3 regions of the Paenibacillus sp. J22R67 genome follow, and region 2 is predicted to be linked to each of the others. Evidence: riboswitches for the same ligand, from Rfam matches in the RefSeq annotation. Region 2 holds a riboswitch; each other region holds the start of a gene.
The links. Region 2 has a riboswitch for cyclic di-AMP ahead of AC58VC_RS30510 (CAP domain-containing protein). Riboswitches for the same ligand answer to the same signal wherever they lie in the genome.
Positions count from the first base shown of each region.

Region 1 (9,960 bases), on a different contig from region 2:
GAATGCTTGTAAGGAATTGCAGAGAAATCAGGACGGCTGTTGCTATCCAGCGGAAGCTAACGGAAGCCCTTCTTGCACGCTCATGTGTAAATCGGCTTTCTTGCCAACTAGCCAATAAATTGGCTACCTTCATTAATAGAAGCAAGGCAAGCATCCATAAGAAATGCTGTTCGTCATGACCGAGGCAGTGATGATATAAGGGCCATAATACGACCCATGCCAGAAATGTCCAAAAGGCTTGCAGCGCCAAGCTGTACTTGAATCCGCCGCGGAAGTAGGGGCCCATCTGATGTTCAATACGCAGTAAAAACATACGGTCTGCGCTTCTGGCTAGTGTGCGAATCGGGCTTGAGGATAACAAAGGTACAAGCAGCAAAAGGACGATCCACAGATAGGGATAATCTGTCGGAAGGCGCTGTAGTATTTTTGCATAATAATAGGAAGAAAGGATGACAAGAAATAACAGGAAGCCAAAAAAATTACTGCGCGCTGCATACTGCAGGTAGCCCATGGATTCCTTCATATAATGTTCAAACCTCTTCTGCCATAGGGCACGGGTATCCATGTCCATCGCTTTCATACCAGTTCTCCTTTTACAAGCTTATAGAAGATGTCGTCCAGTGACGCTTGCTGGAGCCCTGTTTGCTGACGTAATTCGACTAAATCGCCTTGGGCGACCATGTGTCCTTTGTGCAGGACGACATAGTTATCGCAATATTTTTCAATCGTAGACAAAATATGCGAAGATATGAGGAATGACGCGCCACGTTGCTTCATTTTGACCATTAACTCCAGCAATGAGCGGATGGCTAACGGATCGAGTCCGAGAAAAGGTTCATCAATGATGTAGAGGGAAGGTTCGATTAAGAACGCATTCATGATCATGACCTTTTGCTTCATCCCTTTGGATAAATGGCTTGCGAAGGAATTGAGCTTGTCCTGCATGTGAAACTGTTCGAGCAGCGCTTGTGAACGGGAGAGATAGTCATCCTTCGTTAAGCCGTAGGCCATGGCGGTTAACTCCAGGTGTTCACGAATGGTTAACTCTTCATATAGCTCTGGACTTTCCGGTACATAAGCATAAGTGGCACGGTAAGGCAGCGGATCTTCGGCTAACGTCAAACCGTTAATTTTTACCCAACCCCTTTGTGGTTGAAGCAGTCCAAGGATGTTCTTGATGGTCGTACTTTTTCCTGCGCCATTCAGTCCGATCAATCCCATCATTTCACCCTGACGAATTGTAAATGTGAGGTCGTGAAGAACGGGCTTATTTGGTAAATATCCCCCGAATAAAGAGTCAACTTGTAATATGGGACCCATCTCAGTGCCTCCCTAAATATCTAATTATTGGAATTTATACATCAGTTTCATACCTGATAATTATAAACAAATTTAGTTTAGAAGCCTAGTTTAAGAGTGAAAACACGAAGAAACTTAGTATTCGTACGTTATAGTGAGATAAATGTAGATAAAAAGTGGTTTTGTTTTGAAAATAAGCTATTTTTAAATGATTTAGCCCTTTTTAGTAGGTGTCAATCCCTTTACAGGCAGAGATTAACAGCGTAATATACTTTTCATAATAACTTAATAACCAATTTGCCATTTTTCCATTCGCTGAGTTCCAATTATGGGAACGGGGGAACCACTGTTAACTTATAAAGCGGTATCGCTGACGAAGTAAACAGAGTGAGTAACAGGGGTGAATCTTGGACGTTTAACGGAAGTTTACGTCTGAGTAGGGCGACTCTCACGTCCGAATCCGTCAGCTAACCTCGTAAGCGTAAGAGAGGTAACGATTGTCGTTCGTGCTATTTGTGTATTTTTACTATGCAAACTAAGCCAGCGAGAAGAGTCCTCTTCTTGCTGGCTTTTTGTCCCCATAAGGACCTTTAACTGTTTCGGACGATTAATCACAGCCCGGAATTCATAGGATGATGAATAGCAAAGCTGGGTGGGACGACCAGAACGCAGCCGTTTCTTAGCAGCTGCCGATGGACGACACGTTAAGTTAAATTAAAAACCTTAGTCGCGTCAAATTTATTCATGCTGTAACCTGGCGGCGAGGCTTTGAAGGAGGACCGAAGAAGTGGGCAGTATCTCTTTTAGCGAGACCCATGTAAAACGATCATCCAGCATGTCCTTCGCATTGCGATGGAAGCATGAAAACTTGCGTTTGATTTTAAGCCTGGCTATAATCTCAATCGCAATGACTTTCATGTTTTTGGTGTTGTTGTACGGTACGGCTACCAAGAGCGTATCCGTGGTTGTGAATGGACAAGAAACCGTTGTGCATACGAAGCAATGGGTCCTGCAACGCCTACTGGATGAACAAGCCATAACGATTGGTGAACACGATGAAATATCTGCAGACCCTACTGCTACAATCAAGGGCGGGGACAAATTCGTCATCGAACACGCTTCTCCAATTCAATTGACTGCTGATGGAAAGACCACCACTGTTTACACAACTGCAAGAACGGTTGAAAGTGCATTGCAACGTTTACATATTGCACTTGGGGAGCACGATAAGCTGACTCCCGAACCGACATCCTCTTTGAGCACTGGCGATGAAATCAAAATCGTCCGTGTCAAAAAAGAGACGGAAGAAGTAACAGAGCCGATCGCATTCGACACGGAGAAGAAAAGTGATGCATCGCTGCTTAAAGGTAAAGAGCAGGTCGTTCAAGAAGGTAAAGAGGGCGTACTTCTGAAAAAGAAAGAAAAGACTTACGAAGATGGCGTGTTAGTTGCAGAAGCTGTTGTAGGTCAAGAAGTACAAGAACAAAGTGTTAAAAAAGTAGTGTCGATTGGCACGAAAAATCCCGTTGTTGTTCTATCAGCATCATCCCCTAGTGTGGATGAAGTTTCTAAGAATGGTGTGACATTTGGGTATAAACAAATCCTTAAGAATGTGAAGCTCACGGCTTATTCAGCGGGAGCCGATTCGACAGGGAAATCCGAGGGTACTCCTGGGTACGGTAAGACGTATACAGGAACTACGGTTACTGAGGGCAGAACGATTGCGGTTGATCCGAAAGTTATCCCACTGGGTTGGTGGGTTTACATTGAGGGCGTTGGCTTCCGTCGTGCTGAGGACATCGGTAGCGGTGTGAAAGGCCAAATGATCGATGTCTACTTTGAAGATCATGGCTATGCCAATAAATTCGGAACGAAGCAAGGCTACACGGTCTATGTCGTAGGACCGAAAAAGCCGTCTGAAAATTAACGTGTAAACGTCTGTTTCAGCGGGAACAATGTCAATATACGTTGCCAGGCAAGCAGCCTGGGCGAAAGAAGAGGGAACCCCTCTTCTTTTTCTGCGTACTGGGAAGGGAACCGATTATGATTAAAGAAGTCATTGTCGTTGAAGGCAAGGACGATACGGCAGCTATTCGCCGAGCCGTCGAGGCGGACACGATAGAGACAGGCGGCTCTGCCATCGGGCAAGCCGTATTGAAGCGAATAGCCCTCGCACAGCAGCGCAGAGGCGTCATTATTTTTACGGATCCGGATCACGCAGGTGAGCGGATACGGAAGATTGTGGCAGCCAAGGTGCCTGGCTGCAAACATGCCTTTATCACGCAGCAGCAGGCTGAGTATAAAGGCGACATTGGCGTGGAGAACGCAGCGCCAGAGATTGTCCGGGAAGCACTACAGAACCTTCGGACAGAGTACGACGGGGCTGTGTCACAGCTTACCATGGAAGATCTCATGGCCGCAGGACTAATCGTTCATCCAGAGGCGGCTTCCCGCCGACTCGTTGTTGGCAATGCGCTGGGTATCGGCTACTGCAATGGCAAACAATTTTATAAGCGATGTGCGATGTTCCAGATCTCCCGTGAGGAATTTGAGGCAGCTTTGGAGCATCTGACGCCGAAGATCTAGAGTAATATAGTGGAATTCAGAACCTATAGATAAATGAGGGCTACAAAATGACTATACCCGGCAATGAAGTGATTGTAACAGCGGAAGATGTCGCAACACCCAGTAAGACGAAGCAAATTATTAAAAAGCACAGTCTCGTGCTCAAAAAGAGTTTGGGTCAGAACTTCCTGATTGACCAGAACATCTTGAGCAAGATCGTTTCGGCCGCTGAGCTTGGGCCTAACAAGGGCGCGCTGGAAGTCGGCCCTGGCATCGGGGCGCTCACCCAGCAGCTGGCCAAGCTCGCAGGGCGCGTCTTGGCCGTGGAGATCGATCAGCGTCTCCTGCCTATCCTAGGCGAGACGCTGCAGCCTTATCCCCATGCGAGTGTCGTGCATGGCGATATTTTGAAGACTGACCTGCCGGAATTGTTCCGGCAGCATTTTGACGGGCTGGATGGCGTCAGTGTCGTCGCCAATCTGCCGTACTACATCACGACGCCGATTATTATGAAGCTTCTCGAAGAGAAGCTTCCCTTGGAGAACATCGTCGTGATGATTCAAAAAGAGGTGGCCGACCGCATGGCGGCTCGCCCGGGCACCAAAGATTACGGCAGCCTCAGCATTGCCGTGCAGTTCCACTGCGAGCCGGAGCTCGTCACGATCGTGCCGCGCACCGTCTTTGTGCCGCAGCCGAACGTTGACTCTGCCGTTATCCGGCTGCGTGTGCGCAAAACCCCGCCGGTCGAAGTGGCGGACGTGGACTTCTTCTTCACTGTCGTCCAAGCGTCCTTCGTCCAGCGGCGCAAAACCTTGTACAACAACCTGGCTGCGCGGTTCTTTACCAAAGAAAACAAACCTGAGCTGGAAGCTCTGCTCCAGGGCATCAACATCGAGCCTTCGCGCCGCGGTGAGACGCTCAGCATGGAAGAATTCGCGCGCTTGTCGACTGCGCTTCGCGCGCACGGCTGTAAATAACCCGCACCAAATGCCCAGCCCCGCCATAGGATAACCCATGGAGGGGATTTGTGCGATGAGGCAAGGTGATTTTGTAACCCGTAAATCCTATGGCGGCGACGTCATGTTTAAGATTGAACGTATCGATCAACTAAAGGCTGTCTTGCGCGGTGTCGATTACCGATTGCTTGCGGATGCGCCTTTAGTGGACTTAACTCTGACGAACCCGACAGAGTCGATGGACCATCCGAGGTCGAGTTCGCCCGAATTTCGCGAGTCACTGCGAAGGCTGGCGGTTGCCCAAGTGCAGCTCCAAGAGAAAAACCAACACTCGGTTGCCCATAATCAGAAAGTGAACGCGGGATATTTTGAAGTCCCGGGTAAAGTGCTGCACTTGGATGGGGATCCGACCTATCTACGTAAGAGCATGCAGCTCTACGGAGAACTTCGTGTGCCCGCTGAGGGCTTCTATATTCCCGAGGCTCAGATGGCCGACGCGCTCCACCGACTGCTTCCGCAGATTAAGCCGGATATTGTCGTCATCACGGGGCATGACGGAATACTTAAGCATCGTAAAGCCGCTGGACCTGGCGGTTTGTCTAGCTATAAGAATTCACAGAACTTCGTTAACGCCGTTCAAGTGGCCCGGCAGTATGAACGCAATCGTGACGCGATGATTGTCGTGGCTGGAGCTTGCCAGTCTCATTTTGAGGCTTTGCTTCGGGCTGGAGCCAATTTCGCGAGTTCACCTGCGCGCATACTCATCCACGCACTAGACCCGCTGTGCATCGCCGCAAAGCTATCCTACACCTCTGTGAAGGACACGATATCGATGTTAGATATTATGGATTTAACGGTGACGGGGCTTGATGGCTTGGGTGGTGTAGAGACAAGAGGGAGCTACCGAATGGGTGTTCCCGGTATTCAACACACAGAGGAGCATGCGTAAATCCTTGCTCATACATGGTTTTCTTTGAAGGACACTTGCCTGCTGCTTCTCTCTTAGGAGAGGACGGCAGGTGAGTGTTCTTTTTTTATTGGAAAAGTGTGAATAATTTGCGAACTTTGGAGACAACCTGTACAATGGGGAATTCGGTAAATAGGTGAAAATGCCGTTGACAACTGGATTATGGTGCTGATATAATATTTGACCCTGTTTGACATGCTTGTCAGGATGGGTTATAATTAACAAGGAAAGAGGTGGTAGTTGACAATGGCAAAAAATGCGCTGTTGGAAATCAAACGCAGTTTGGAGCCCCACGTCGGGCAGAAGATCATGTTGAGAGCGAATGGTGGCCGTCGAAAGACAGTCGAACGTTCCGGTGTTTTAGAAGAAACCTACCCTTCTGTGTTTATCGTGAAGCTTGACCAAGAATCACACGCCTTTAAACGAGTGTCATACAGCTACGCCGACATTCTTACCGAATCTGTTGAGGTTACGGTATGTAATGATGATGGTCAGGTTCGTATCACCTATATCCAACATTAAGCTTAATAAGTTTCTATAATGAGCAGACCCTAGGGTCTGTTTTTGCATTTGAATGGACCTGGTGCGACTGGGCATACTAACCTTACTTTACGCTTACGTTGCCAGCTTTGTTCCAACAAAGCTCATCTAAGCTCAGGAAAAGGAGGTTTTTTATGAGTCGCAGAAGAGGTGTTATGTCCGAAAGTTTTAAAAATGAGTTAGCGAAAGATCTGGGGTTTTATGATGTCGTTCAGCGCGAGGGTTGGGAAGGGATTCGTACCAAGGATGCAGGGAATATGGTGAAGCGGGCTATTCAGATTGCAGAGGAACAGTTGGCGAAGCAGTATGCAGCCTCTGCGCCGCCCACTATGCAAACATCCTACGGTCAGAATACCTACGCACAGCCTAGCTACACACAAGCGCCAATGCATAACCAACGGGTTGTACAGACGCCACAGCACTATGGACAGCAAACGGCCACCTTTACACCTTCCTACACGTCTGCTGCTTCCCAGAACATGCACGTCTCGTCTACGCCACTCGGGCAGTCACAAGCGGGCTGGAATCCCATGTCATCAGCGTCCCATCAGACGGTGCAAGGCGAAAGGCGTCCCTACTACAGCTAAAGCGAATGCTTTAGCTTTTTTTTTGCGCTTTTGTTATAATATTTTAACGGCAAACGAGCAAAAGAAGGTGATCCTGATGAAGATTTTTGAAAAAGCACCGGCTAAAATTAATTTATCCTTAGATGTTTTACATAAAAGACCAGATGGTTATCATGAAGTAGAGATGGTCATGACAATGGTCGACCTAGCCGATCGCATTGAAATGCAGGAGCTTTCACGAGATACGATCATTATTTCCAGTCAAGCGGGCTATATTCCGTTAGATGAGAAGAACTTAGCCTTTCAGGCTGCGCGGCTTATTAAGGATCGTTATGACGTCAAACAAGGCGTGTACATTCATTTGGATAAAAAGATCCCCGTGGCAGCAGGACTTGCAGGGGGCAGCAGTGACGCAGCGGCAACGCTTAGGGGTTTGAATCGACTTTGGAATTTAAACATCCCTATGGAAGAGCTGCAAGTGCTTGGCGCTGAGCTTGGATCGGATGTGCCTTTTTGTGTAACGGGGGGGACGGCTGTCGCCAGAGGACGCGGAGAAAAGTTAGAGCCGATCGTCTCACCGCCGCAATGTTGGGTTGTTCTAGCCAAGCCTCCCATCAATGTGTCCACTTCGGAGATTTACGGCAAGCTGAACGCCCGTGAGATCAAGAATCACCCTTCAACAGAGAATGTACTGAAGGCGATTCGTGAGAAGCAGTTTGACCAGCTCTGCGGAAATCTCGGCAATGTGCTGGAGGAAGTGACGCTGGACCTTTACCCAGAGGTTAGACAATTGAAAGATTGCATGCAGCGTCTCGGCGCAGACGGCGTTTTAATGTCCGGAAGCGGGCCAACGGTGTTCGGCCTTGTCTCCAAGGAAGCGAAAGTGCCCCGTATTTACAATGGCCTTCGAGGGTTCTGTAAGGATGTTTATGCGGTGCGGATGTTGACCTAGCATGTGGAATTGTGTGCAAGGGGCCCTGAGGGGCTCTTTTTTAACGGAATGGATTAAGGGGTAGCGCTTAACTCCTGGAAGTTTACTCGATTTCCCGTTTTCCCATTGTCTAGTTGTTGCATAAAGCAACAAAGATAAAGCCGTCAGGATCATGCCTAGGCGGTGCTTTTTTGTGGAAATATTCACCCTCTGGGGAGGGTTTTCCTGCGTGTTAGCATTATGTTATGTTCATGTTAAGTTAATTTTCATGTGAAGCTTGAATAAATACGTATAAAAGTGGTATATTTTCTTTATATTATTCGGATTTTTGGGGGGTAGTGCGATGAAAAAGTTGAAAAGGAGCGCTAGGCTGGTAGAAATGACGCAATACTTGTTATTTCGCCCCCATTCGTTAATTCCTTTAACGACTTTTGCCGAGCGTTACAACTCAGCGAAATCCTCGATTAGTGAGGATTTGGCGATTATCAAAGAAGTTTTTGAAGAAGAAGGGCTCGGCGAACTGCAAACGCTTGCGGGCGCAGCCGGCGGTGTGAAGTTTTCACCGAAGGTACCAAAGGAAACCTCACTGAAGTTCATAGGGCAGCTCTGCTTGCAGTTGCAGCAGCCTGAACGGATCCTGCCTGGCGGTTATTTATATATGTCTGATATCATGGGGCAGCCCCAGTTTTTAAATGAAATAGGCAAAACGTTTGCATCTGCGTTCGCAGGGCGTGATATCGATGTGATTATGACCGTAGAAACGAAAGGCATTCCGCTCGCGTACGCGACGGCTACTTATATGAATTTACCCGTTGTTGTAGTTCGCAGGGATAGTCGCGTAACAGAAGGTTCAGCCGTTAGCATTAACTATGTTTCGGGCTCGAACAAGCGTATTCAGACCATGTCGCTCGCAAGACGCGCTTTGAAAGAGGAATCCAAGGTGCTCATCATCGACGATTTCATGCATGTTGGTGGAACCATTCACGGAATGATGGATTTGCTGGCGGAATTCAAGGCCTCAGTCCAAGGGGTTGGCGTCTTCATGGAATCTGTTGAAGTGGAAGAACGTTTAGTAGATCAATACGTATCGCTGGCCCGATTGTTTGGCGTAGATTCCAAGACCAAACAAATCACGGTAGAGCCAGGTAATTATTTTGATAGTAAAAAAGGAGACGCGTAAAACGATGGAATTCATCTCAACAACGGCAGCACCTGCTGCTATCGGACCTTACTCGCAAGCAGTTAAGCTCGGGAACTTGCTGTTTACTTCGGGACAAATCCCGCTCGGTTTGGATGGGCAAATCGTAGAGGGCGGAATTAAGGAGCAAGCACATCAAGTGTTTGCTAATTTGAAAGGCGTGTTGGAAGCGGCTGGCACATCTTTTGGCCAAGTTGTGAAAGCAACCGTCTTCTTGAAGGACATGAATCAATTTGCTGAGCTGAATGAGATTTATGGCACCTACTTTGGAGATCACAAACCAGCTAGATCGACTGTCGAAGTGGCTAGATTACCACGTGATGTTTTTGTCGAAATAGAGTTAATTGCTGTGATTCCTGTCGAAATTTAACAGTAACATTAAGATTGTATAAAATTATCGAAAATTTCAAAAAAATAAGAAGGAATTTGCACAACGATGTGGAATATTACACCCAAGTCTCAGAGATGGAAAAAGGTGGTGAACACAAGTGCAAATTACAGATGTAAGGCTCCGCCGGGTCAACTCCGAGGGGAGGATGAAGGCAATTGCTTCCATAACTATCGATAATGAGTTCGTAGTACACGACATACGTGTTATCGATGGGAATAACGGTATGTTCGTGGCAATGCCAAGCAAACGAACGCCAGATGGGGAGTTTCGCGATATCGCTCATCCAATTTCTTCTACTACCCGTGAGAAAATTCAGGCTGCCGTATTGGCTGAATACGACCGTGCAGCGGTAGAAGAAGAGGTTATTGAAGAAGGTGCATAACGTTTAATAATTGAGAGGGCCCATAAGGGCTCTCTTTTCTTTTGGGGGGTTTTGATGCTATATTTGGTAAAGAACTGTTAACTACATTATTTAGGCATAAAGCATACAGCTATTTATAATAAAGGGGGTGGATAGTCTTTGAAGCTCATGGCGATTGTGTTAGCG
Region 1 covers NZ_JCAUAX010000019.1:12,223-22,182, forward strand. The annotation lists gene AC58VC_RS35715 (ABC transporter permease) at 1-580, opposite strand, end outside; gene AC58VC_RS35720 (ABC transporter ATP-binding protein) at 577-1,320, opposite strand; cyclic di-AMP (ydaO/yuaA leader) riboswitch at 1,603-1,796, shown strand; gene AC58VC_RS35725 (resuscitation-promoting factor) at 2,087-3,226, shown strand; gene rnmV (ribonuclease M5) at 3,343-3,885, shown strand; gene rsmA (16S rRNA (adenine(1518)-N(6)/adenine(1519)-N(6))-dimethyltransferase RsmA) at 3,933-4,841, shown strand; gene yabG (sporulation peptidase YabG) at 4,897-5,769, shown strand; gene veg (biofilm formation stimulator Veg) at 6,034-6,309, shown strand; partial or broken gene AC58VC_RS35750 (small, acid-soluble spore protein, alpha/beta type) at 6,462-6,632, shown strand; gene ispE (4-(cytidine 5'-diphospho)-2-C-methyl-D-erythritol kinase) at 6,991-7,845, shown strand; gene purR (pur operon repressor) at 8,168-9,004, shown strand; gene AC58VC_RS35765 (RidA family protein) at 9,009-9,392, shown strand; gene spoVG (septation regulator SpoVG) at 9,511-9,795, shown strand; gene glmU (bifunctional UDP-N-acetylglucosamine diphosphorylase/glucosamine-1-phosphate N-acetyltransferase GlmU) at 9,934-9,960, shown strand, end outside.
Region 1: linked by a shared signal. The riboswitch ahead of AC58VC_RS35725 (resuscitation-promoting factor) and the one ahead of AC58VC_RS30510 (CAP domain-containing protein) in region 2 are both predicted to bind cyclic di-AMP.

Region 2 (9,960 bases):
GGCTTTATGCTGGATTCTTGCGATCTCATTAGTCATGAATCCGGGCATGCCGGGTCCGACGCAGCTCGTGAATTACATTTTCTACCCTCTCGGTAAACTCTTAGATCGTTAAAGGAGCACTTACGGACATGCAGATCGGCGGGAAACAATTATTCTGGATGATATTGACCATGCAGCTGGGTATGACCATTCTACTGACGATTAATCCGTCTATCCAAACTGCGAAGCAAGACGCCTGGCTTTCAACCATTTGCGCAACCGGGATAGGTGTAGGGGTCGCATTTGTTAGTTCTCGGTTGAACCTGGCTCATCCAGGGCAAACCATGATGGAATTTTCCAAGCGGTTATTGGGTCGATACATCGGCTATGTGGTCATTGTGGTATATTTGATCTTCTGGTATAGCGTGCTTGCGATCATCCTAAGGCAATATTCAGAGTTCATCGTCGCGACGATTCTGCCTAGAACTCCGATCCTTGTCCCGATTCTTGGCATGCTCCTTGTTGCGATCTATGTAACCTTCTCAGGTATAGAGGTCATTGCCAGATGCTGCGAAATTCTTGGGCCTTTAACCCTGTTTGGGATTGCAATTCCTCTTCTGCTCAGTCTAAAAAATATCCACATTAACAATATCCTTCCCATCTATGTGGATACCGGCGCGATGACAATCTTGAAGGGAGCGCTGCCGACTTCAACGTTTCTTGGGGACTGCATCCTTCTGCTCGTTATCATGGGATTTCTTTCAAAACCCCAAACGGGGGTGAAACCGGCTATACTTGGGGTGGCTGCAGCAGGTTTGTTAACAAGTATTTCGACTTTCTTAATCGTTTCTGTTTTTGGACACCTCACCGCTTCGGGCCAAACTTATCCATACTTTAATTTGATTCGTTATATTTCCTACTATGACTTTTTTCAAAATCTCGATTCCTTTGTTATCGCTATTTGGATTGTTAGTGTGTTCACTAAAGTATCCCTCTACTTTTTTATCTGCACATATGGCACAGCCCAAAGCTTTGGCCTGAAAAAATGGCGACGAATGATGTGGTTCGTAGCACCGGTTACCGCGCTTCTTACTTTGATACCGCGGGACTTTATCGATAGTTCTGTGCTTTTTCCGCAAAAAATCGCGATCCCTTTTTTCTTACCTATCCATGCGATCTGTCTGCCACTTTTGATGTGGGGAGTTGCTAAATGGAAATATAAATAAAACCCTTGGGAATTTCCCGGCTGGGAAATCTCAAGGGTTTTTCTGACTTAGTTGCTGATTAGTTGCTGATAAATTCCTGCACCCATTCTCCATTATAATAGGCAACACCGATCTTGGTGAAGTTGGGGCTCAAAATATTTTGACGGTGACCCGTGCTGTTCATCCATGCTTCCATGACGGCATCAGGTGTAGGCTGTCCTTTGGCAATGTTCTCACCTGCGTAGGAATAACGAATGCCATAAGTGCTCATCATATCAAAAGGTGACCCATAGGTCGGCGACGTATGATCAAAATAGCCGTTGTTATACATATCTTTGGCTTTGTCCAACGCCATAGCTGTAAGCGCGCTATCGCTAGTTAGCGCTTGTAGCCCAGCTTTTACCCGCTCCTGGTTAACTAACGTAACGACTTGGCTGGCATAAGCCGATTGCGCTGGCGAAGGTACAGCTGGTGTAGCAGGGGCTGGTGTCTGAGAACCGCCACTTGTACCCGTGCTGCCAGGAATGTTCAACTTCATCCCGGACCAGATCACATTGGGGTTGGCAACCTGAGGGTTCGCTTTAATGAGCGAAGTGAGACTCACGCCATACTTCTGGGAAATCAACCACATGGTATCGTTGCCTGACACTGTGTGCGTGGCGGATGCAGCCATGGCCGCGCTAGAGCTTATAAGGACACTCAGTCCAATAGCGCCGGTAACGACTAGCTTTTTGTAACGTTTCAACATAAGAAATCTCTCCTTTTTGCGGCCTGCGAGGTTAGCTGTCGGATTCGGGTCAAAGAGTAATCACCCGGCCGCTAAGATAGCGGCTTCACCCCAAAGAATGGGTCCCCCGTGCTTCCTAAGAAGCTTCGGCCTTCTAAGTTTTTGATCCATAATCGATCTTTCCGATTGTAACACGGGGTTTTCTTGAAAACATGACTCAAAATTTTCCATTGCTTTATGAAAGCGTATCCAAACCACTTCAAAAATATTTTCCAGTTACATGAATAAAAAACCAAAACTTCCACAAAATACTCACATACCAAATAAAGGAGTGAATCCAGATGGCTAGCAGTAGAAGCAATAACTTACTTGTGCAACAAGCAAAATCAGCTCTTGAGCAAATGAAATATGAGGTCGCTCAGGAACTAGGTATTCAGATTCCTCAGGACGGGTATTATGGCAACATGGCTACTCGCGATACCGGTGCAATCGGCGGGCACATTACGAGAAGATTGATTCAAATCGCAGAGCAACAGCTAAGCGGCAGCAATAACGGGAATTTTAGACGCATGTAAGCATGTAACAACCTTATGTACAGAGAAAAAGACTGCACCACCACTTCCTCCTTGGTGATCCAGTCTTTTTTGTTTTTTCAAATCACAAATTCCATAAAAACCGGAGAACGAAGCCTTCCGTTTTTCGTCCAGCTTTTCGTCTTAATTTTGGCCATCAGCCGCGGTTCCATATAAGCGAAATGATTGTCTTCTTTGTAGACTAAGCGATGCTTCACACCATCCAGTGCCTTCTGATGCAAAGGTGTTACCCCCGTCTCAATCACGCCAACAGGAATCTTCAGCCCGTTCGCTGAATCAATTGAAGCCAATAAAGCAAAGTTATTTTTCCTGTAACCAGTAATGTATACATCTGCATAAGTCCAGTTAATCACTTTTTGCCACTGCCTGGAACGTTTGTTACATTCGTACTTGAAATTCTCTTTTTTAGACTTCAAAATGATGCCCTCAAGCCCATCCTGCCGGATTTCCTCAAAATAATCCACCGCTTTACCTTCGTAAACCTTCACCTTCTTGTACCTGTTGTTCTCGACGAAAGCTTGGTCTAACAGCTCCTTACGTTTAAGCAGGGGCAATGCGGTGACATCAATTCCCTTGTATTTTAAAATGTCAAATGCACAAAATACAACGGGCGATAAATCTGTCGGATTTAAAAATCTAGCAGACATCGCTTCAAAATCCGGTTTACCTTGATCATCCAAAATGACCAATTCACCATCAAGTATCGTTCCCTCGGGAATCGGACACTCGAACAATTCAGGAAATTTATGAGTCACTAATTGATTGTCTTTCGTGTATACATATAGTTTGTCCATATTTGAAAGAATACACCTGAAACCGTCCAACTTAACTTCTACCACATGATGTTTACTGTTATAAGGCCTATTATCTTTGGCGTCTTGCAAAAGCATAGGAGAAATGAACATATGAAATCACCCTACGTTAGATAATACTGTACAGTTATTCATCTGCCTATAGGGACTTGAAGGAAATCGAGGCCTGTTCGCTCCATTTTCGACAAAACAAGTGCAAACCATCTCTACAATGCGACAATCAAATCCGCCGATCCCGTTTATAATGGAGCTAGATGAATGGGAGGGATGTTCGCATGGACAAGCTATTTATCAAAAGATTGCATACTTTGAATCGTCGCGACGAGCTTAGATCAATGCTGCTGATTGAAGGTATTAAACTCACTCTCAAACGGAAAAAGGAACTCGGCTTATTTTATAGATTATTCAAAAAAACCAAGAAGAAACCCATTGTTGCTAAAGGATGGAATTGAACGGCCCTACGCATAAGGGGCGGCCATGAAAGTAGAATCCTCTACCTTCATGGCCGCCTCTACTATTTTCCTACCTTACTTTCCGCTCTTCGCGTATTGCGCACTGAACTCCTCAATCACTTTATCGCCGCCAGCTTTTCTCCACTGCTCAATGGCTTGCTTCCAGCCTGCCTCATCAATTTTACCCAGGATATATTTCGTCCGGGCATCGTCAATAATCGGCTTCAGCTCGCTGCCTTTGGTCGTTTGCGTCTCGGAAACGAGTGGGTTCGTCGGGTTGTTAACCGCGATTGCCTCGTTTTCTTTGATCATTTTGCCGTACTTCTCCATGAGCGGCGTTTCTTTCCCCGTCGTTTTTGCCGTATACTTGGCTATTTGAAGCTGTAGATAACTGGAGCCTACTTCGGTATCCTGCAGCTTTTGATCAATAAATACCGGCTTGCCGTCTTCTATCTTGTAATGCTTGCCTTCAACGCCCCAGCCCAGCAAATCCAGCATCTTCTGATCGGACATTTTATCATAGAAGCCTAGAATTTGCTTTAATTCCGCTTCGGTTTTCACACTTGATTTCGGAAACATAAACACACTGTTATAGCCTACGCCGCCCGGCAATCTCTCGCCTTTAGGCCCTTTGATCCGAGAGACGACGTCTACATCCGATCCAGGGAACGTTTTGGAAAGCGATGCCTGATAACCAGCTCCGTCGATCATATTCGAGATAACCGCGCCAGCCTTACCTTGGTTGATATCGTCTTTCTTCTGTTGATTGTTCAGGACAGGGAAGTCCTGTTTAATGAGCTTCTCGTCGTACAGTTTTTTATAAAATTTCATCGCTTCAAAATACTCAGGCGCTAGAAAATCAGGACTTAATTTGCCATCCTTCACTTCCCAGGAATTCGGCGCACCCATAATGGAAGCTACTACGCCAAAGCCGTCCATCGTTTTCTCCTCAGTCAGTCCCACGGTATCCGCTTTGCCGTTCTTATCCGGATCGTTCAGTGTAAACGCTTTAAAAACATTATATAAGTCATCGAGTGTTTTCGGTTCGCTTAAGCCTACGTTTTTCAACCAGTCGCTGCGGAAAATAACCCCGTAAGTCGACAAGTCGCGCGCACGATATAAGCCGTAAATTTTACCATCCACTTTAATATTATCAAACACTGCTGGGTTCATTTTAGACAGATTCGGATAGTCCTTGAGGTAAGGACCCACTTCCCAAAACACGCCAGCACGCACAGCGCTCAAAATATTCGAATCCTTGTTGTTCTGCACAAGCAGCGCCTTGGGAAGCTCACCGGAAGCAATCGTGACATTGACCTTCTCTTTGTAAGAAGAGTTGGGGACCCAGGAGATGTCCAATTTCGTGTTCGTATAAGCTTCAATCTGCTTTTGTACGTCACTGTCCGCTTTGGGCGGCTCCGCATACATGAGTGTCATGACGCTTAGTTTCAAAGGCTCGTTGCTTGCAGGCGCACTGCTTGTACCCGCATTCCCTCCTGCAGTTGGACTCGCTTCGTTTCCACAACCGGCCAGCAGCGCAGCAGCGCCAACCATCATTCCCATTGCAGCCAAACCGCTTTTTCTCATTCCCGTATGTTTTCTCATTGTGGCAATGCCTCCCCATAGTCTTATTTTATATGAATGCTTCCCAATCACAATAGTTTTCGGAAGCCTGTTCAACCTTTTACAGAACCGATCATGACTCCTTTGGCAAAATGCTTCTGCAGGAACGGATAAACGAGCAAAATCGGCACCGTTGAAATGACAATGACGGCCATCTTAATGATTTGTGACGGAGGTGCAATATAATTCTGATCAAACTGGGTCGAATCACCAATCCCGCCTTGGGATAAAATGACGATTTGCCTTAGCCATACTTGAATCGGCCACATTTTTGAATCGTTAATGTACATGATCGCGTTGAAAAAGGTGTTCCAATGGCCTACCGCATAAAATAAAGCAAAAGTAGCCAGTACTGGTGCTGATAACGGCAAAACAATCCGGAAAAGCAGGCCCACGTCGCTGCAGCCGTCGATTTTGGCGGCTTCCTCAAGCCCTTCGGGCAGCTGCCGGAAAAAGCTCACGACAACGATGAGATTAAACGCACTAATCGCGTTAGGAATCAGCAGAGACCAGTAGCTGTTCAGCATGCCAAGCGCCTTAACAACAAGAAACGTTGGCAGAATCCCGCCGTGAAACAGCATCGTGAATACGATCAGCATCATAAACAGCTTTCTTCCTTCAAAATCCTGCCTTGAAAGCGGATAGGCGAGCAGTGAGGTGAACAAAAGATTAATAAATGTACCGACCACCGTAATGCCGATCGTCACGAATAAGCTGTTTACGATCGTTTGTGTTGAAAAAATATAGCGGTACCCTTCTAACGAGAAGGAAGTAGGGAACAAAATGAATCCCCGTTTGAGTACCTCTTCTGGCTCGGCAAATGAAACCGAAATAATGTAGATAAACGGCAGCAGCGTGACTAGAGCAAACAACGCCAGAAATGTGTAATTGAAGCCGTCAAATATGCGGCTGCCTATGCTTTTGTTGATCATTGAACACCGCTCCCTTCTTAATACAGGCCGTTTTCGCCGAATTTTTTGGCCAACCGATTGGCCCCAACCACCAGCACCAGCCCAATGATCGACTTAAACAATCCGACTGCCGTACTGTAACTGAACTGACCTTGCTGAATCCCGACGTTGTAAACGTACGTATCAAAAACTTCGCCTACCTCGCGGTTCATAGCGTTCAGCATTAAGAAGATTTGTTCAAAGCCGGTATCGAGGAACGACCCCAGCCGAAGGATGAACAAAATAACAATGACGCTGCGGATGGCAGGAAGCGTAATATGCCACAATTGGCGAAAACGGTTCGCACCATCGATTCTTGCAGCTTCATACAACTGCGGGTCCACCCCAGCCAGCGCTGCTAGGAAAATAATCGTTCCCCAGCCTGTTTCCTTCCATACCACTTGGGAAACAATCATGGTTCGAAACCACTCGCTTGAGATGAGAAACTCCATTTTGGGCAGGCCCAGAGAGACGAACAAGTCGTTGACGATGCCCCCTTCCGTCGTGAAGAAGATGTAGGAGATCCCAACCACAACCACCCATGATACGAAGTGAGGAATGTAGACAATGGTTTGAATGCTGCGTTTGAAAACTTCCCTGCGCACTTCATTTAATAACAAGGCCAGAATGATGGGCAGCGGGAAGAAGAAGACCAGATTATACACAGCAAGAATGATCGTATTCTTGAACAGCATCGCGAATGATGCGTCAAAAAAGAACCTCTCAAAATGTTTGAAACCTACCCATTTGCTGTGCAGCATCCCTAAAGCTGGCTGGTAGTCCTGAAATGAAATTAACAGCCCCCACATGGGGAAATAACGAAAGATAATAAAGTAGAGCATGCCAGGAAGCGCCATCGCATACAGCCATTTGTTTTTCAGCAAACGGTTGATCCTCGTGCGGGCTTTGCTCCTCGCAGCCGTATCCGCTTTTACCGGTCTGGAAGTCAGTTCCACGTTTGACTCGTCCTCCTCGTTTGTTTGACAACGTTAGCGTATCGAAGCCGTAAATTGCCTGCAATAATCAACAGCGCTCCACCTGCGGATGATCGGCTTAATAGCTGCTACAGCAAGCATTTATAATCATTAGCGGCCCTGCGGATAATCATTTGTACGCAAAAAAACCACCCTACTTGGGTGGTTGGTAATCAAAATTGTCAGCCAATTGCATCCCTGCGTTGCTCCCGATACTGGCCGGGCGTCATTCCTTCTAGTTTGCGGAATTGGCGGATGAAATTCTGCGCGTTCGTATACTGCAAGCGTTCCGCAATGTCTGTGATCTTCATCTCCGTGCTGCTCAGCCAGCTCTTGGCCATATCATGGCGATATCCTGCCAAATATTCACTAAAGCTCATCCCCGCTTCCTTCCGGAACATCCGGCGGATATAGTGAGTGCTGTAGTTCAACCGCAACGCACACTGCTCCAGCGTCATATCACTGTCATAATGGGCATGGATGAGATCCATCACCGAGCGGGAAATGCTTTTGCCGGACGACTCATGCCGCTTGAGCGTAAGCTCCATCATCGGTTGAATCATTTGATCCTTAAACCAAACTTCGATTTCCTGTGGTGTCTTCCATCGAAACATATGCTCATACGCATTCCGTTGATCCGGGAATAGGAGCTCCCCTGTATCCCCCATGTCATACAAGACTCGGATGAGATCCGTCAGCAGCATGGCAAAAGACATTCGGTAAATGTTCGAATCCGTCTCTACGCGCAGCACGTCCTGAATAAACTGATGCAGGAGTTCCTCGGCTTTGTCTTTATCGAGCAAGGCAATGGCCTGTATTAACTCGGAAACCAAGTGGTGCGGATAATAATGCCGTGAAGCTTGTTTTGGCTTCAAATCATCGAGATGCAGGATCGCTTTTTCGCCAAGACGAATCCGGTATTGCAGCGCTTCTTTGGCTTCAAGAAATGCCCCTGAGGTCGCAAATAATTGGTCATAGGGCCTGCTGATGCCGATACTTACCTTTAGTCCCAAATATTCGTCTACGGCGCTTTGCACCGACATAGCCAGAGCACTCCATTCGCTGAGCAGCTCCATGTGGTTGTCCGTATCACTGCCGACCAAAATCACCTGATAATTGCCAATAGGCATCGCATGAATACGCTGCGGCATCGCAATCAGCTCTGCAGCCATATTATTAATCGCAAAGAGCAGCAGATCCTGCTCACTGGAGCGATAACGCGTTTGATCCAGCGTATCGATCTGCAGGACCAGGACGGCATAGTTCTTCCAGACAGGCAGCTGGTACCGCTCCGCCTTCTCCTCCATCTCACCGCGGTACAACTCACCTTGAAATAGCTTCAGCATGAAGTAGTCCACGAGTTGGCCAGCCTGAATCTTCATTTGACCTTCTAGCTGCTCCTTGGATTGATGGAGCGAGGCTACCTGCGTGCCGATCCATTGCAGCTCGTCTTTCACGGCAGAGCCGCCATTTTGCGGTTTGCTGTGGCGCATCGTGAATTCCATGAGACTGCGTACCGGGAAATACATCCGCTTGGAAGCCCAGTAGGACAGCAGCGCGGCAAAAAGCAGCAGCACAATACATGCCGTTAGCGTTGCCCATCCGATAGCAGCGGATTCCTTCCGCGCCTCCTCCAGCGGGATCACTGACACATATGTCCAGTTATTATAGCGGGACTGATTATAAATCACACTGTATGGCTTCCCTGACAAAGTACTATTGACATATCCCTGTGTATTTCCTGATTGCTGCAACTCCTTGGCCCACGGCTCGGCAAGAACACTTTGGCCAATCCTCGCAGGATCACTGTGAATGATAATTTTCATTTTGTCATCCAAAACCATCGTTTCCCTAGTTGAAAAGCCTCCGGTTAGCAGCTTGGAGAGCTCCGTGTTTGACATGCGCACGAATAAATAGCCTTTGGGTTCCGCAGCCAGCGGTGGAATCGTTTTCACAAGTTTGATTCCTGCAAAAGAAGCATCCTGGTCAGGCAGCCACCGAGATGTATAGACGTAAGTAAGCGCGTTCGATGCTTGCGCGGTGTCCGTGCCAAAGTAAAAGCCGCCGTCTTTGATATACCAGTTGTTCTGCAAACTGTGCAGCTCCGCTGCTTTCACACCTAATTCATAGGTTTGAACGCCAAGAAGCCCTTTGACCAGCAGCTCGATATCTTGAAAATCTTCAATCTCCATGCGTTTCCCCACGGAATTGATGACAAAAGGCGTCTCCGCGAACCGTCCGGAAACCTGATCAATGACCTTCAGGATCTGCTCAACCCGGCTTTGCGATTGCTGCAAAATAAACACATTCGCTTCGTTAACCTTCGCCTGAACCGTAGAAGTCGATTGAAAGAAAGCGTATACACCGAGACATAACAAAGGTACCGCGCTAATCAGTGAAGTCGTAATCAGCAGCTTAATTAGAAATGATGAGTATCGCGAAGGCATAAGTTCCTCCATCCGGCTTAGTAAAAAATACAAAAATAAATACAAGAATAAATACAAGAATAAATACAAAAATGACACTCTAATTATTTAGAAGTGTCATTTCTGATGCAATTCATATTATTATTGAGCTTTAACGATCTCTCTACCTTTATATGAACCGCAGTTTTTGCAAACATGATGTGCTTTTTTCAATTCTGC
Region 2 covers NZ_JCAUAX010000011.1:45,883-55,842, reverse strand. The annotation lists gene AC58VC_RS30520 (hypothetical protein) at 1-112, shown strand, start outside; gene AC58VC_RS30515 (GerAB/ArcD/ProY family transporter) at 129-1,205, shown strand; gene AC58VC_RS30510 (CAP domain-containing protein) at 1,264-1,932, opposite strand; cyclic di-AMP (ydaO/yuaA leader) riboswitch at 1,938-2,073, opposite strand; gene AC58VC_RS30505 (alpha/beta-type small acid-soluble spore protein) at 2,253-2,486, shown strand; gene AC58VC_RS30500 (ATP-dependent DNA ligase) at 2,564-3,394, opposite strand; gene AC58VC_RS30495 (hypothetical protein) at 3,592-3,768, shown strand; gene AC58VC_RS30490 (extracellular solute-binding protein) at 3,844-5,373, opposite strand; gene AC58VC_RS30485 (carbohydrate ABC transporter permease) at 5,445-6,323, opposite strand; gene AC58VC_RS30480 (ABC transporter permease) at 6,341-7,198, opposite strand; gene AC58VC_RS30475 (helix-turn-helix domain-containing protein) at 7,498-9,762, opposite strand; gene rpmF (50S ribosomal protein L32) at 9,883-9,960, opposite strand, start outside.

Region 3 (9,960 bases), on a different contig from region 2:
ATGCACTTTTTTGTGCGTGCGACGCCATTATGAAGCGTAATGTTGGTCCTAGCTATACGAATATTGCGATTATGGGCGCTTTCGTTACTTTGCTCACAGGTGAAGTCTATAGTGAAGAAAAGTACTTGAATTACGGTATGGAGCGGCTGCGACTCTTTAGCGAGTACACGAAGCAGCTGGGAACTTTCCAAGAGTACAATAGTCCGACGTATACGATTGTTGCGATACAGGAATTGTCCAGCATACATACGGCAACCCAAGTTGCGGAAGCGAAACAGCTCAGTTCTGAACTGCTGGATGTCGCATGGGGTCTGGTAGCTGAGCACTTCCATGCCCCTAGTAAGGAGTGGTCTGGCCCGCATAGCCGTGCTTACAATACGCTCATGACGCCAGAAATTTTATCTTTCGTACAGATTGCAAGCCACGGTGAGTTGAGCTTCATGCCAGACGATCAGCTGGCGTACAATCTGGACTGGTACGGGAATGACATTTGGTGTCCTGCGAAGTACATACCGGCTTTCAAGCGAACAGAGACAATGGAACTTGTACAGACGATTAGTAAAGACGAGGCCGGCCATATCGTTAACCAAGCAACTACGTATATGGAAGGGCCAGTTAGTGTGGGCACATTCAGCAAAGATGTGATGTGGAATCAGCGTCGCAATTTGTTAGCCTATGTACGCAGTGGTGACGCATCCACCTATGTTCATTTGCGTCTTCTGAACGAAGGTTACGACTACTCTTCCGGTATCTATTCCAGTGTTCAAAAGGGGAAAGATGTGCTTTTCGGAATCGGCTTTTGCACGAATGGCGGCAATACGCACATTGGACTTGATCCAATTGACGGGACTATCGAATCAGCGGACTTAAGAGTTCGCTTCGAGATTGGAGGAAGCCTGCATGAGGTGAGGGCAGAAGCTGTCTCGCGTGAAGCCGAATCAGCCGTCGTACTCATAGCCAAGCAGAAGCTGCATGTGAAACAAATTTTCGCAGCCTTTGATGGGGAACAGCCTGGCTGGGAGCTCGGGGAGGAACAGAATAAACTGTTCCTTGATTATGTCATCTACGCTGGTGAGCGGAAGAGGTTTGATTTTGTTGGCATGCAGGAGGCGCTTCTGCTGTTTGCATGGCGTCTGGGCGAAGAGAGAGATGAGCTCGAAGCTACGGCTGCGGTCATACAAGCAGGAGAGAGCTCAGAGGTTCAAGCAGAATTCCATGCTCCGAACCGTGCCGATCTTCAATTGTCGCTGCCGCTCAAACCTGCAGAGAAGGCGAAAATGCTGCGACCTCGGCCCTAACTTTTACTGATAAGAAATGGAGTGATCACTGATGGCTAAAGGATCTACGATTCGTAATGAGTTCCATCCATTTGAAGATGCGTACACGGGCCGTGTTATGACTCGTTTGACAGCGCCGGAGCAAGTGAATCATCATCCTTATTTTTATTATAAAATGATCACAAACGATAACCGCTACCTCATTTATGCTAGTGAGCGTGAAGGAACTCGTCAACTTTACCGGATGGATCTGAACGATGGATCGGCTATGCAATTAACGGAAGGGCCGGATATTCATGATTTCAGCTGCAGTCTGACGAGTGACGATAACTACTTGATCTATTGCAGGGATCAGCGGATCATGCGATTGGATATGACCACGCTGAAGGAAGAGGTCTTGTACACGTCACCATCAGGGTGGAAATCGAATGCGAATCCCGGTCTCAGCTCAGACGACAAATATCTTGTTATGGTCGAAATCAATGAAAAGGATATCGTGCCAAGTAAAGGGGATTGGTCTAACTTCGAGCCTCAATGGGCAGCGAAACCGCACTGCCGAATCGTCTACTTGGATATTGAACAGCGGACTAGCCATATCGCGCATGAGGAGCAGAATTGCTGGCTGGGGCATCCGCAAATTCGCCCGAATGACCCATCGACCATTTTATTTTGTCATGAAGGTCCTGGGCATCTGATCGATGCCAGGCTCTGGCTGGTCCAAAAGGATGGGACGCGGCTGCGCTGCGCGAAGGAACAAACGCATGATGAGCTCATCACACATGAATATTGGCTTGCAGATGGCTCCAGATTTGCTTATGTGTATCGGCATAAGGACGATCTCTACCACGAGAGCATTCGGTTCATGGACTCGGATACGTTGGAGGAAGAAGTCTGGATGAACTGCTCCAAGTATTGCCACTTTATTTCGAATGCTACTCATACGCAGATCGTAGGGGACGGGCAACTACCTGAGCAGCATTTCATTTATTTAGTGGATGTAGCATTGAAGCAAGAAGAACGGCTATGCTCCCATGGAACTAGCTGGAAGTCTTACGGCCATACACAGGATGCCCACCCGCATCCGACTTTCTCGCCAGATGGCTCGTTTATTATATTTACCTCTGATATGGAGGGAGTTCCCTGTATATATAAAGTGGATTTGGTATCATGAGTTTTATAAGAACCTAGTTATGTGAATGCGCAAGAAAACGATAAAACGGCTGCTGTGAAGCAGTCGTTTTTTATTTATGGCGAGTTCAACAATGATGTCAGGACGTCCCCCACAAAAAATAATTGCGTAACGAACTCTATAATATACCAATTTTTGGGATTATGTCTTTCGAAGGAGGCGAACGTCGTGAATTCGATTTGGGCCATTCGAACAGGAATTCGGGACTTTATTGAGGCTATCCTTGTGATTTGCCAAGCATGGATAGAGAAATATCCGGTTATGAAAAAGGCTTATACGATTTTTTCTTGGTTGTCGCTAATTGTGTTTGTTCTGAGCTTATTTTTCGCAAAAGAATCACGTGCCATGATGGTTCAGTATGTATGGTCGATGTATGTGCTGCTGCAATTTTGGTTTCTATGCCGAAGCAAAACGATGCCGTGGAAGCAGGTCGTTCTGTTCGTATTTGCAGGTGTTTTCATCGTCGTACCATTCACAACTCTTACGGTCAATGCGTTCCACGTGCTTTTCGGCGGAAGAACGTCAGAGACTTGGTCCATGGCCGTTATAACACCCATTTTCGAAGAATTATGGAAACTCCTTCCCCTGGGGATCTTCCTATTCTTCTCGCGACGAGCCTCCGCTCTAAGTTTAGGAGATTATACGCTTATCGGTGCAGCAACAGGTGTCGGCTTTCAACTCATGGAGGAGCTTGCCCGAAGGTGGTTAAATTCCGGTATTCTTGCTAAAAAGTTTGGCTATAGCTTTACGATGCTAGGCGGCGAAACGATCCATTGGGACTTCTTCTCGTTGTTTCCAGGACGCTTCGAAGAAAGTCTGTTTCCGACGATGATGACCGTCGGTCATCCGGTACATACTGCTATGATTGCACTAGCGTGCGGGATTGCTTATCGGCTGTGGCCTAGATTAACGAAATGGGTCATTCTATTCCCTGCAGCTATATTACTTTGGTCTATCCTTGATCACGCGGCGTATAATGGGCAGCACAAGCTACCGGGATGGGTTTTCCAGCTTCATGATTGGACTGGCAGCGGTTATCAAACGCAGCCTGTCTTCCTGCTGATGCTGGCTGCATCGCTCATTGCTGATTATTTATCGCTGAATAAAGTACGTCAACGCCTGCCAACCCTGCCGAACGAGCCGTTTCTCAATCCGTTCTCTGAGCTGTGGAACATCTTATCTTCCCTGTTCCTAGAGCGGGGGAAATTCGGTTATTGGCTTGATTTCTACCGGCACAGGCGTGAGCTTGGATTTAATTTGCTTTATGGCAATGAGGAAGCACTCGGTAGACAGGAGCACATCCAGAAACGGATGAAGGTTCTGTATCAGGTACTCACTGGACTTGCTGCGTTTCTGCTTGTGGCTGCTCTGTATAAGGGTATGGAGGGCTACTACTTAGGCGGCGATCGACTAGCTTGCTTTGCTTGTATGTTCGATTCGTTACAAAATTGGTGGGATCGGTTGTCGTGGTTCGAGCAAGGTGCAATTATTCTTGGGACTATAGCGTTGTCGTTGCTGTTTGTTGGGTTCTGGCCTGCTGTCGGGTTCGCGTTGACTACGACTGGAATTGCCGGCAGTGGGCATGAGATTGCAGGGTATATACGTGATCCAAAGAAGCTGCTGACACCCGAAAATGCGCTCGCCGTTGCTACAGGTATTATATTAAGCCGAATTCCATTCGGCAGAGCTATCGGCTGGTTGGGGAAGAGAGGGCGGCGCTACGCCCGCAAAATTCTCGACAAGCTGGGTTCCCGAAAGCTGGATATTGACGTGCCAGGTAAGCTTAAAATTGAAGAGGTTATTGCACCGCAGAGTGGGAAAGCCATTAAGGTCTATACAGATGGAGATACGATAATACCCGTAGATAAAATTGAGAAATATTTGAGAGGCAAGGTCAATGTTAACATTCAAGACGTGAGGGAACAGATCCGAGATTTAAAGAGATTAAAACAAACCCAAAGAAAAGTATTTGATGCAGACCCTCATAATGCCGAACAGTTAAAAAGACTTGAAAAGATGAAACATAATTTTGATCGCTCAGATGATATGCGGCAAAAACTCGAATCGATAGGATTAAGTGATACAATAGAGAATAACCAATCCATTGCCAATCATTTATTAGAAGTAGGAAAACAAATAAGACCTGAAAATACGTTGGATTTCCCAAGCATACTAGAAGGTCCTAATGGTAAACTCAAAGTACTAACAACGTGGAAGATGGTTAATGGACAGCCGTATCTTTCAACAATAAAGTTAATCCCAACGACCATTTAAGTATGGAGGTATAGAATGGATAATAAGAAGCAAGATGAGAAAGCAGCAGCATTGGACAGGATCGTTAATTATGAAACATACATCTCCAATATGGATACCGATCAGTTAATTGCGATTCTAAACAGTTTAGACAATGTTGAGGAAGTCACTACAGCGTTAACTGAACTGTCCATAAAGGATAAGGAAAAAGCATCACCTTTCTGCTCGAAGATCCTGGAAGAAAATTTAGGGGATGCGTATCTTCAAGCCGTTGCATTTAATTTGTTATATGAAGATAATCCTGCAAAAGCAGTAGAGATAGTTAACAATCAGGTAGGAAGTGCTCCTGCGGCACTACTAGGGGCAATTATGGACAGTTTATCCGCTGACAGTTTACAACCTCAGGGACAATCATTCTCTTCAGAAATGCTGAAATCCATTGTAGACAGATATTTAGATTTAAGTGATGCGGATAAGGAACGTATTCTTGACAATTATGAGTGGTTCCAAGAATCCTACGAGAGTAAGCTTTTGTGATTAGACTTAAGGCAGCCGGCCAATTGGAACGGCTGCCTTAAATTTATATTTGACATTAGTTTGACGTCAAACTATAATCGAGATATGAAACCAAGAGATGCTGTATCACTTATATCCAAAATTAGAGAAAAGACGAATCGGTTTATTATATCCGAGATGGCGAAATACGGGGTCGAGGATATGGCTATTTCACATGGAGATATTATCTTTGCACTGTTTCATGCGCCTAGATTGACTATGGCGGATATCGCCAAGAGAATTGATAAAGATAAGTCTACTGTGACTGCACTCGTTGACAAATTGGTGCGTATCGGCTATGTGACTAAGGAAAGGGACAGCGAAGATTCAAGGGTCGTATATGTTGCCTTAACGCCAAGAGGGGAGGAACTGAAGCCTGTATTTGAAACCATATCCCAAGAAATGTTAGACGTATTTTACTTTAATATCTCGGATCAAGAAAAAGAAGAATTGCTGCGAATTCTAATGAAAATTTATCACAATTTTTAATTTTTTTTGTTCTAATAGTTTGACGTCAAACTAAATAACGAGGAGGAGCTTTTCATGAGAGATTATACGAAAGATTTGCCAGATCATAGGGTGAAATACATCGGAGAAAATGATCTATTCTTAGAAGTATTCGAGGGAGATGACCTTCCAGAGGCAAATCCAGAAAGACCTCCACTTTTATTCGTACACGGTGCTTACACGGGCAGTTGGATGTGGAGTAAATACATTCCTCACTTTATAAATAAAGGATGGCAATGTTATGTTATGAATTTAAGAGGACATTACAAGAGCAGAGTGCTCGATTTGACAAATGTATCCTTCGAAGATTATTTGGAGGATATGTTGGAGGTACTGGCTGAATGTGGTGTTCCTCCGATTCTCATTGGCTTTAGTATGGGTGGAATATTGAGCCAGAAGCTGGCTGAGACGGTTGAACTCGTAGGCTTGGTGGTGATTGATACAAGTATAAGCAAGGAAGTTTATGAATCTGTACCTTACAAAGAAATAGGACAAATGACACTGGGAAGCATCATGCCTGCCCCAACCCGAGAAGATTATTCAAGTATAGATGAATCGGTAGATGACATTGATTTTCAGAGAAAATATTTGGCTATGGAGTCGTTAAAAGCATTTAACGCTTTTTATTATTCATTGGGATCAAACGGTGGAATTTCGATAGACAGCAGGTTGATAGATATGCCAAGTTTGGTTATTAAGGCAGTAAATGGTGAGGAGGATGACATGCGCGGGAAGGTGACGGCTGAGCATCTCCATGCTGAATATACGGGGCTTTGGAATACAACGCACACCGGCCTGCTAGTCGGGCAAAGATATAAGGAGGTAGTAGATCGAATACTAGTTTGGTTGAAAGGCATGCATGACTAATGACATAGCAGATATAAGAAAATATTACTATTGCTTCTCTTTAAACATTGGAGTAAATTGATAAAATACGCTTAATTCTTTAGATTAAAGAAGCGGGGGAACCAAGTTTCCTGGGGTGAGTACACATATATTGTGTTAGGGTTAACTTTCAACCCGAATCCGTCAGCTAACTTCGTCAGCGTAGAAAGAAAAGGTTAGAAACATTAATTGGAACCCTGTTACATGAGGTTCTATTCCCTCGCTTCCTTTTTCTCTTCTAGAGAAAATAGGAGGAACTAGACATGCTGCTTACGAGAGTAACCAATGGGTTGAAGAATCTTATTCAAGTGAAGAGATCCAACGATTCTTTACAACGTCAACACGAGATTCTTCATTTAAAACAGCGGTTAGAGGAATTCGACATTCAATTTCCGAATTTGGCTTACCAACCATCAGGCGTCGAAACACAGACATTAATGGAAATAAGCAAAACGGTCGCTCAAAACAATGAGCTGCTCAATCAACTAAGTTCCGAAAAGGAATTAGCGGTTGAACAATCACTAGCCAGTCGTGTCGGTACTTCCCCGCAAATCCTGGAGGATCATCACAATTTTATCGTAACTATGGCGCATATCCTCAGTGGTCCGTATCCTTGCCTCAGAGAGTACATTAGCAGCAGTACTATTTAACTATCTTCAACAATAGAGAAGGAGCTTGCCTGCGGGCAGCTCCTTTTTTGTTAATTTAAGTAACGGAACTTCAAGTATAGATACGGCCAAAAAAGCGCTTGATAAGCTCGGAAACATGCTGGCTTTGTTCTTCGAGAACAAAATGCCCTCCACATAAAAAATGAGTTTCCACACATTTCAATAATTTTCCAAAGGTTAGAGCCCCTTCTATCGTAAATATAAAATCATTTTTGCCCCAGGTTATCAGGGTAGGAGGTTGATACGTTTGCAAGTATTGCTGCCAAGCGGGATATTGTTCTACGTTTTTGCGATAATCGTAGCCCAGTTCCAGCTGGATTTGGTCATTGCCTGGGCGATCCAAGAATAATTGGTCCATTAAATAACCATCGGGGCTAATCAGATAAGGCTGGCACACGCCAGTAACATATTGCATTTTGGTAAAATCAAAGGTTACTAGCTTGGCAAAGGCTGCCTCTGTTGCAGGACTTCGATCGGCCCAGAGTGCTTTGAAAAGATCAAAGGGTTTTCCTAACCCGTTTACACTTACCACGGCATTCTGAATAACGAACCCAAGAATGCGCTGTGGATTACGAATAGCCAGTCTGAATCCGATAGGACCCCCATAATCATGGGTGTACAAAATATAATGAGAAATACACAGATTATCAATAAGCTTTTCAATCATCATAGATAGATTCTCGAAGGTGTACGAATAGTCTTCTACGGTAGGCATGCTGCTATTACCAAATCCAAGATAGTCAGGAGCAATGACGTGAAATCGGTCTGATAGTAGAGGAATTAAATCCCTGAACATATGGGATGAGCTTGGAAAACCATGAAGTAGGATGATTGTTGGATTGTAAGGACTTCCGGCTTGGCGAAAAAATAGATCCCAACCATCAATCTTCATTTTTTTATAATGTACCATGATTTCAACTTCCTCTCCGGCGAGCTCATACTATTCCCTAACAAAAATATGTGAATTTGACGTATTTAAGTACTTAGGAGCTAGAGGACGTGGTACAATTTAGCATAAGGTAGCTAGTTAGTTTTCACATTCATTAAACCGGTATTCATCCAAATGAGAGGGAGAGACCAGACATGAAACAAGAACTACTAAATGAGCAATCGAGAAACCAGACTTCCCGTACACCAATTATTACCGAACTTAAGGTTATTCCAGTTGCAGGGCACGATAGTATGCTCTTCAATCTTAGTGGGGCTCATGCTCCATTCTTTACACGTAATATCGTCATTCTTAAGGATAGTGCAGGGCATACGGGCGTAGGTGAAGTACCAGGCGGTGAGAATATTCGTAAAACGCTTGAAGATGCGAACGCACTGCTTATCGGTCAATCGATCGGTCAATACAATAACATTCTTACCAAAATTCGCAAGCAATTCGCTGATCGAGATATGGGTGGACGCGGTTTGCAGACTTTCGATCTTCGCATCACGATACATGCCGTTACGGCTTTGGAAGCCGCATTGCTTGATCTCTTGGGACAATTCCTTGGTGTTCCTGTTGCTGCACTTCTAGGAGAAGGTCAACAGCGCGATAAAGTAGAGATGTTAGGCTACTTGTTTTATATAGGTGATCGGAATCGAACAAATCTCCCGTACCTGGGGGCAGAGGATGCTGAGAACGAGTGGTTTAGACTGCGTCATGAGGAAGCGCTTACACCAGAGGCCGTTGTGAAACTAGCCGAAGCGGCTCATGAGCGATATGGATTTAATGATTTTAAGCTGAAAGGAGGCGTACTGCGCGGTGAGGAGGAGATCGAAGCGGTCACAGCACTAGCGGAACGTTTCCCTCAAGCCAGAATTACACTTGACCCTAACGGGGCATGGTCTTTAGCTGAGTCGATTCACCTATGCCGCGATAAGCATCATGTATTGGCTTATGCCGAAGACCCATGCGGAGCAGAAAACGGTTATTCCGGCCGTGAAATTATGGCTGAGTTCCGGCGTGAGACAGGCCTTCCTACGGCAACCAACATGATCGCTACCGATTGGCGCCAGATGGGGCATACGATTCAGCTGCAATCTGTCGATATTCCGCTAGCCGATCCACATTTCTGGACGATGCAAGGCTCTGTTAGAGTAGCTCAGATGTGTCATGAATGGGGACTGACGTGGGGATCTCACTCGAACAATCATTTTGATATTTCACTTGCGATGTTTACCCATGTGGCAGCCGCAGCACCGGGGAAAATAACGGCGATTGATACGCATTGGATATGGCAGGACGGTCAGCAGTTGACTAAGGAGCCGTTTCAGATTGTTGGGGGCATGGTGGATGTTCCGACCAAGCCGGGTCTGGGCGTAGAAATTGACATGGACGCTATTGAAAAAGCGCATCAGCTTTACAATAAGGAAGGTTTGGGAGCGCGTGATGATGCGTTGGCTATGCAATTTTATGTCCCAAATTGGAAATATGATCATAAACGACCTTGTCTTTTGAGGTAGGTGATCTACATAACATAAACCCTGACGGACTTTGATCCGTCAGGGTTTTTTCATGCAAGATGCCATTAATTTGTAGATGTAACACCTTTGCTAATAGCAGTGGGCTCCATTTTGTCATTGAAAGCTAGTGCATACCATGGTTCAGTCGCCGACTCAGCAGGCACTTGAACTTCAA
Region 3 covers NZ_JCAUAX010000002.1:507,255-517,214, reverse strand. The annotation lists gene AC58VC_RS08430 (DUF8769 domain-containing protein) at 1-1,298, shown strand, start outside; gene AC58VC_RS08425 (oligogalacturonate lyase family protein) at 1,330-2,448, shown strand; gene AC58VC_RS08420 (PrsW family glutamic-type intramembrane protease) at 2,635-4,740, shown strand; gene AC58VC_RS08415 (hypothetical protein) at 4,756-5,256, shown strand; gene AC58VC_RS08410 (MarR family winged helix-turn-helix transcriptional regulator) at 5,341-5,763, shown strand; gene AC58VC_RS08405 (alpha/beta fold hydrolase) at 5,818-6,648, shown strand; cyclic di-AMP (ydaO/yuaA leader) riboswitch at 6,707-6,843, shown strand; gene AC58VC_RS08400 (hypothetical protein) at 6,930-7,316, shown strand; gene AC58VC_RS08395 (alpha/beta fold hydrolase) at 7,387-8,226, opposite strand; gene gudD (glucarate dehydratase) at 8,418-9,785, shown strand; gene AC58VC_RS08385 (glycoside hydrolase family 26 protein) at 9,851-9,960, opposite strand, start outside.
Region 3: linked by a shared signal. The riboswitch ahead of AC58VC_RS08400 (hypothetical protein) and the one ahead of AC58VC_RS30510 (CAP domain-containing protein) in region 2 are both predicted to bind cyclic di-AMP.